Regions from separate parts of the Azotosporobacter soli genome, predicted to be linked through region 1. Evidence: a T-box and tRNA genes for the amino acid it is inferred to sense, from the RefSeq annotation. Region 1 holds a T-box; the other holds one or more tRNA genes.
The links. A T-box is a leader RNA that pairs with one kind of tRNA and senses whether it is charged. The one in region 1 lies ahead of leuS (leucine--tRNA ligase), so its partner is inferred to be a tRNA-Leu.

Region 1 (3,376 bases):
ACTTCCTTCGTCGCATACATCGCATTGACCAGTTCCATAATCGAGCTGATCGCCGTATTGAAATTGAAACGTTCGCCGACATCTTCGCCGACTTTCTTGATGCAAGCGTGCAGAATCCGGCGCAATTCTTTGGCTTCTTTTGACAAGCCATCGACTTCAACCGCCGCATCCTCCGGCGACATGAATGTCGCGTAATGTTCCACGATTCTCCACAAACGATTCAAGAAACGATAGGCTCCTTCGACCCCTTGATCGCTCCATTCCAAATCACGTTCCGGCGGCGCGGCAAACATAATGAACAGTCGCGCCGTATCCGCACCATATTTGCTGATGATTTCCTCCGGCGACACCACATTGCCTTTTGATTTCGACATCTTAGCGCCGTCTTTTGTGACCATCCCCTGCGTTAATAAGTTCTTGAACGGTTCATTGACATTAATCAATCCGGCATCCTTGAGCACCTTCGTAAAGAAGCGCGAATAGAGCAAGTGCAGTATCGCATGCTCAATGCCGCCGATATACTGATCCACCGGCAGCCAATAATTAGCCTTGTCAATATTGAAAGGTTCCGTCGTGTTATGCGGATCGGTATAACGCATATAGTACCAAGATGAACAAATAAATGTATCCATCGTATCCGTTTCACGCCGAGCCTGACCGCCGCATTTCGGACAAGTGCAATTGAGGAATTCTTCCGCTTGCGCCAGCGGAGATACAGAACCGCCATTGAAATTGATGTTGTCCGGCAATAAAACCGGCAGCTCTTCTTTTGGCACCGGAACCGTTCCGCAACTTGGGCAATACAAGATTGGAATCGGAGCTCCCCAGTAGCGTTGCCGCGATACCAACCAATCGCGTAAACGATAGTTGACGCGCAACTGACCGATCCCTAATTCTTCAAACTTGCGTGCAATTGCATTTTTGCCCGCCTCATTATCCAAACCGCTGAATTCGCCGGAATTCACCATAACCCCATCGCCATCATAAGCGCCGTTCATTTCCGCCAGGTTAAGCTCCTGTCCTTTCGGTTGAACGACAATCTTTTTTGCCAGCTGATACTTGTCAGCAAAAATCCAGTCGCGTTCATCATGCGCCGGAACGCCCATGACAGCTCCCGTCCCATATTCGTACAACACATAATTAGCAACCCAAATTGGCACCTGCTCACCGGTCAGCGGATGTTTTGCATACGCTCCGGTGAACATGCCTTCTTTTTCCACTTCGGTGGATGTACGGCTGATCTCGCTCATTTTACGAACCCGTGCAACAAATTCCTTGACCGCTTGCGCCTGCTCCTTGCCGTCAATTAAGCGTTCCACCATCGGATGCTCCGGCGCCAGAACGATATAACTGACGCCAAAAACCGTATCCTGGCGCGTCGTATACACCGGAATCCGTTCATCCAGTTCCGGTACGGCAAAAGAAAACTCAGCGCCTTCACTGCGACCGATCCAATTTTCCTGCATCGTCTTAACGCGCTCCGGCCATCCTTTGAGTTCGCTCAAATCTTCCAACAAACGATCGGCATAATCGGTAATCTTGAAAAACCATTGCTCCAGATCCTTCTTGATGACTACCGAATCACAGCGCCAACAGCAACCGTCAACAACCTGTTCGTTGGCCAGTACCGTATTGCATTGATCGCACCAATTGACCGCCGCTTTCTTTTTATAAGCCAGACCCATTTCATAAAACTGAAGAAACAGCCATTGCGTCCAACGATAATATTCTGGGTGACAGGTCGCAACTTCGCGATCCCAGTCATAGGAAAGTCCCAATTCCTGCTGTTGCCGACGCATATTGGCTATATTTTCATCCGTCCATTTAGCCGGATGAACGCCATGCTTAATTGCAGCATTTTCCGCCGGCATCCCAAATGCATCCCAGCCCATCGGATGTAAGACATTATAGCCCTGCATCGTCTTAAAGCGGGCAATAACATCGCCAATCGAATAATTTCGCACATGCCCCATATGTAAATTCCCGGACGGATACGGAAACATTTCCAATACATAATATTCCGGACGCTGCCGGTTTAAATCCGTTTTGTAAGCCTCTTCTTCAGACCACTTGCGTTGCCACTTCGCTTCAATTTCTTGCGGTGCGTATTTTTCCTTCATGAAATATCCCCCTCTTTTTCCTCTTCACCTGCCAGTCTTGCAAAAAACAAAAAACGCCCCTGGCTTAGCGCCAGGGACGAGTTAAACCCGCGATACCACCCTGTTTGACGACTCACGCCGTCCTCTTCATTCAACAAGTAACGCCGTCACGCGGCAACGATTACTTTCTTCACCGTCGCTCCTCCACAGCGAGTTCAACCGTTTAGGGGGTTGGCTCGCATCGCCCGCCAACTTTCTGCACCCGCTGCTACGATCTACTGTTCTGCATCTAAGGATTTCTTATATTATAGCGGCTCTCAGCAGACAAGTCAACGATAGCCTCTGGCAACCTGTGCATTCGAATGATAAAATGGTATAATCATTTTATGTTCTGTTTGTCTGAATTTAGCCACGCCAAATCATCCCTTGGAGGTTACTCATGCATCAATATCTATTCTTTATCGGCGATTTTCCCATCCGCGCCTATGGCCTCGTATTGAGCCTCAGCATCATTTTAGCGACTGCGACCGCTTATTTCCTTGCCAAACAAGACGGCCGCTGGCACAAACATATTCCTGACTTTGGACTATACTGCGGTTTGGCTGGCTTGATCGGCGCCCGTCTTTGGGACGTCTTCTTCTTCGATTGGAGCTATTACAGCCATCATCTGCTGGAAATTCCCTTTGTCTGGCAAGGAGGGATGGCCATCCAAGGCGGCGTCTTGCTCGGCGCTCTGACAGGCTATTGGTATACGAAACGCCACGGCATCGACACCTGGGCCTTCGCCGATATCGTAGCTGCGCCAGCCGTCATCATGGGGCAGGCGTTAGGACGCGCCGCCAACTTACTGAACGGCGACGCTTTCGGCAGTCCTACCGGCAGCACGTTCGGCATTTTATATCCTAAGACGACGCTGGCTTATCAAACCTACGGCAACCAGCCTTTATGGCCAGCCGAAATTTGGGAAGGCCAGATTGATTTGGTTATTTTCGTCCTGCTCCTTTTATTCCGAACGACCAACCATAAAAAAGGACAGGTCTTTATCCTCTATGCCGTCCTTTATTCGTGCGCCCGTTTCGGGCTCGAATTCTTGCGCGGCGATTACGGAACATTGCTCTTTGGACTGAAGTCGGCTCAACTAACCAGCCTCGCGGTCATCGCCGTCGGCCTGCTCCTTTTCTTCTGGGTAGGGCGTAAAGGCGAATCCATTCAGGATCATACCTCAAAAAAAGCACCCTCCATTAAATGACGCCGCTTATCTTATTTCTTCAACACTT
Region 2 (3,376 bases), on a different contig from region 1:
AAGCATTCGCCGGGTGATAAAATTTCTTATGAAAATCCAGAAAGTCTTCATAATTCAATTCAGGAATACATTTAGGATCCCCGCCCGATTCAAAACCATACGTAGTATCCGGAAACAACGCTTCCATCACACTTTGTTCCAATCTTGTATCCGGCGATGAAAAGACGCCTTTCATTTCATTATAAACAACGCCTTTATAATTCACGTCATCATCTACGGAATCCAATTCATAATGCCAGCCTTCTTGCTTAAAGATATCCGGCCGATCATAAATTTGCGGAAAAAACACCGCATCCAAATATACATCCATTAAATTGCGAAAATCTTTTTCATTGCGGCTGGCTACCGGGTACATCGTTTTGTCAGGGAAGGTCATCGCATTTAGAAACGTATTCATCGAACCTTTCACCAGTTCAACAAATGGTTCCTTCAGTTTAAACTTACGTGAGCCGCATAATACGCTGTGCTCTAAAATATGAGCTACCCCCGTATTATCAGTCGGCGGCGTGCGAAAGGTTATTGAAAAGACCTTGTTATCATCTCCGGTTTCCACATATAATAAACGTGCACCGGTTTTTTCATGTTCTAACATATAGCAGCGGGCCGTCAGTTCCTCAACTAATTCGCAACTACGCACCTTGAATCCGTGATACACCTTCTCACACTCTAGCATGCTTATTCCTCCTATCAATAATCGCCCTTGTTTATATTCGTCCATTTGTAAAACCAATCCTTGTCTAATTCTATCTAAAAAGGAGTTATTATTATGTTCGATTTTTCAGCACTCATTAATCTGGCTTCTTTTGCCGGAGGCATTCTACTTGGCATCACACTGATCGGAGCTGCATTCTTGTCCTATAAAGCCAACGCAAATCTTCAGCGTGCCATTTTAATGTTCCTAGCCGGAATTATCTTCCTACTTATTGCAATTCGCGACTTCTCTCCGCCATTCCTACCAGCATTACTTCCTTAATGAAAACGGCTTACGATATTTGCAAAACAAACGACCGTCTGCTGCTGTGAGCAAACGGTCGTTTTCTATTTAAACAATACCGCTCCAACGGCTTTTTTCCATTTTTCATAAGGCTTCATAAGCTTAGAAAAATCCAAAAACGCTATCATACTACCATTCAAACCGGCCACAATCTGATGGACTTTATTTTTATCATCATTTTCGCATAAGACTTTCTCTACCGCCATAATATCCTGAATCATGTCTTCCTTCATTATTTCGGCAATCGTTAAATTACGAATGCTTTCTATCAATTCTAAAGCGGCCTCACGTATATCGTCCATTGAAGACCCCCCTCAAAATTTTCATGAAAATGAATACTAAAAAACTCCTGACTAGTCAGGAGAAAAAATGAACAGTGGTGCGAGCGGCCGGAATCGAACCGGCACGGGTATCACTACCCGACGGATTTTAAGTCCGTTGCGTCTGCCAGTTCCGCCACGCTCGCATTGCAGATAGGCTATTGCCTAGGCATCCTCTATATTAAACATATAAATTTAAATTTGGAGGCGACACCCAGATTTGAACTGGGGAATAGAGGTTTTGCAGACCTCTGCCTTACCACTTGGCTATGTCGCCTCGAATATGGAGCGGAAAAGGAGATTCGAACTCCCGACCCTCGCCTTGGCAAGGCGATGCTCTACCGCTGAGCTATTTCCGCAAATGATGGTGCCACAGGGCGGAATCGAACCGTCGACACGAGGATTTTCAGTCCTCTGCTCTACCGACTGAGCTACCGTGGCAAAATGGCGACCCTGAACGGATTTGAACCGTCGATCTCCGCCGTGACAGGGCGGCATGTTAGACCGCTACACCACAGGGCCGTTAACCAATCACATTGACTATTATAGGTCATCGCACAATGTATTGTCAACACTTTTTTGTTACCATAATAATTTTATCTTTGCAACAAAATTCCCACCTTGATTATACCGCATCCAAATCTAGTACTTTCTTCACTATAGAGGCGACCTTTTCCGGATCAAAGGGTTTAACAATAAAATCTGCCGCTCCCGCTCTCAGCGCATCAGTGATAATGGCCTTTTGCCCTAAAGCAGTAACCATAACAATCCGCGCTACCGGATTTAATTCATGAATCCGCCTCACTGCCTCTATGCCATCCATTTTAGGCATCGTTATGTCCATCGTCACTAATTCTGGTTGTAATTTTTCGTATTGAGCGACAGCTTCCATTCCATCGCCAGCTTCTCCGACGATTTCATGTCCCTGTTCAATCAGTACTTTTTTTAACATCATTCTCATAAAAGCAGAATCATCGCAGACCAAGATTTTAGCCATTTTTCACCTCTCCTCTACACAGCTGTCTCATTGTCAATTTTCCCCCGCATATACTGCAACACCTCTTCCAAATGCTGCTTTATTATCACATCGAGTTCCTTTGTTGTTGTCGCATCAAATAAAGTTGTCATTTCCGGCAAACGATGAATTCTAATTTCGGCAAAAAAGTCATCACGAAACATATTATAATATACCACCAAATTACTTTCATTTAAAAAGTCACTATAATCCAGCACCATATAGGATCCATTGATCACTTTAACCGGGCGACAAGGCTCGACAAACAATAAGAAGCCGTGGCTTTTCGCGGACAACTCAAGTTCTCGCCCCCACTGCAGTATCTCTTTCTTAATAACGATGGAATCCAATAAAGCTTCGTCAAAATTACTCATTTGCCTCATACTCTCTTGCATTCGCTCCTGCAAAAGCTGTTCAAATCTAGGTAACTGTTCTGTACAAAAGTCAATATCGCAGAATTCGGTTAAACCAATTTTACGTCTGATACTGTATTCTTTTGTATTTTTATCATACATTGCAGAAAAGCCTAGTCGCTTTTTATCATCCTGGTAACTAAACAACTGGGTTCGCCCTGCAAGTTTTTGCTCTTGTAAGTCCAAAGAAAAGCCGAGCACCGTTGTCGGTAATTCTTTTAAAAAAGGCCATTCCTGCGTTTCGATCTGTTCGCTCATTGTATCCTCCTTTCATTCAATGTTATATAATTCGCTAGTTTAATAGGAAAACCTGCTGCCCATCATTTCTTCTTCATAAACAAGAAAAGTCACAGAGAAACTCTGTGACGCATAAACCCACGCTTGAGTATATCACTCGGGACAACCTATGTCCAATCCGATTTTCCATTTCACAATCATTCCATTAAGCTCCCTGCTATATGAAAACCTTATGAAAAATAAAAGAACTGACTATTTTTTGAAAATCCAGGCGCAGACATAACGCTGCAACAAGACCGACATAGCCAGAACCAGTAGCCCTTTGACTGTCATTTCACCGCTTTTTTCCATCATAAACGATAGGCCTACCAGCATTGCGAAAACAACGTTGCCCAAT

Region 2: it encodes a tRNA-Leu, which carries the amino acid that the T-box ahead of leuS (leucine--tRNA ligase) is inferred to sense. The anticodon was not compared.

Annotation. Positions count from the first base shown of each region.
Region 1 covers NZ_JAUAOA010000022.1:64,243-67,618, forward strand. Annotated here, with positions in the region: gene leuS (leucine--tRNA ligase) at 1-2,120, opposite strand, end outside; T-box leader at 2,190-2,400, opposite strand; gene lgt (prolipoprotein diacylglyceryl transferase) at 2,539-3,348, shown strand.
Region 2 covers NZ_JAUAOA010000010.1:37,322-40,697, forward strand. Annotated here, with positions in the region: gene QTL79_RS10505 (insulinase family protein) at 1-673, opposite strand, end outside; gene QTL79_RS10510 (hypothetical protein) at 767-973, shown strand; gene QTL79_RS10515 (hypothetical protein) at 1,039-1,296, opposite strand; tRNA gene QTL79_RS10520 (tRNA-Leu) at 1,372-1,460, opposite strand; tRNA gene QTL79_RS10525 (tRNA-Cys) at 1,517-1,591, opposite strand; tRNA gene QTL79_RS10530 (tRNA-Gly) at 1,599-1,673, opposite strand; tRNA gene QTL79_RS10535 (tRNA-Phe) at 1,680-1,755, opposite strand; tRNA gene QTL79_RS10540 (tRNA-Asp) at 1,760-1,836, opposite strand; gene QTL79_RS10545 (response regulator) at 1,940-2,311, opposite strand; gene QTL79_RS10550 (hypothetical protein) at 2,326-3,000, opposite strand; gene QTL79_RS10555 (hypothetical protein) at 3,232-3,376, opposite strand, start outside.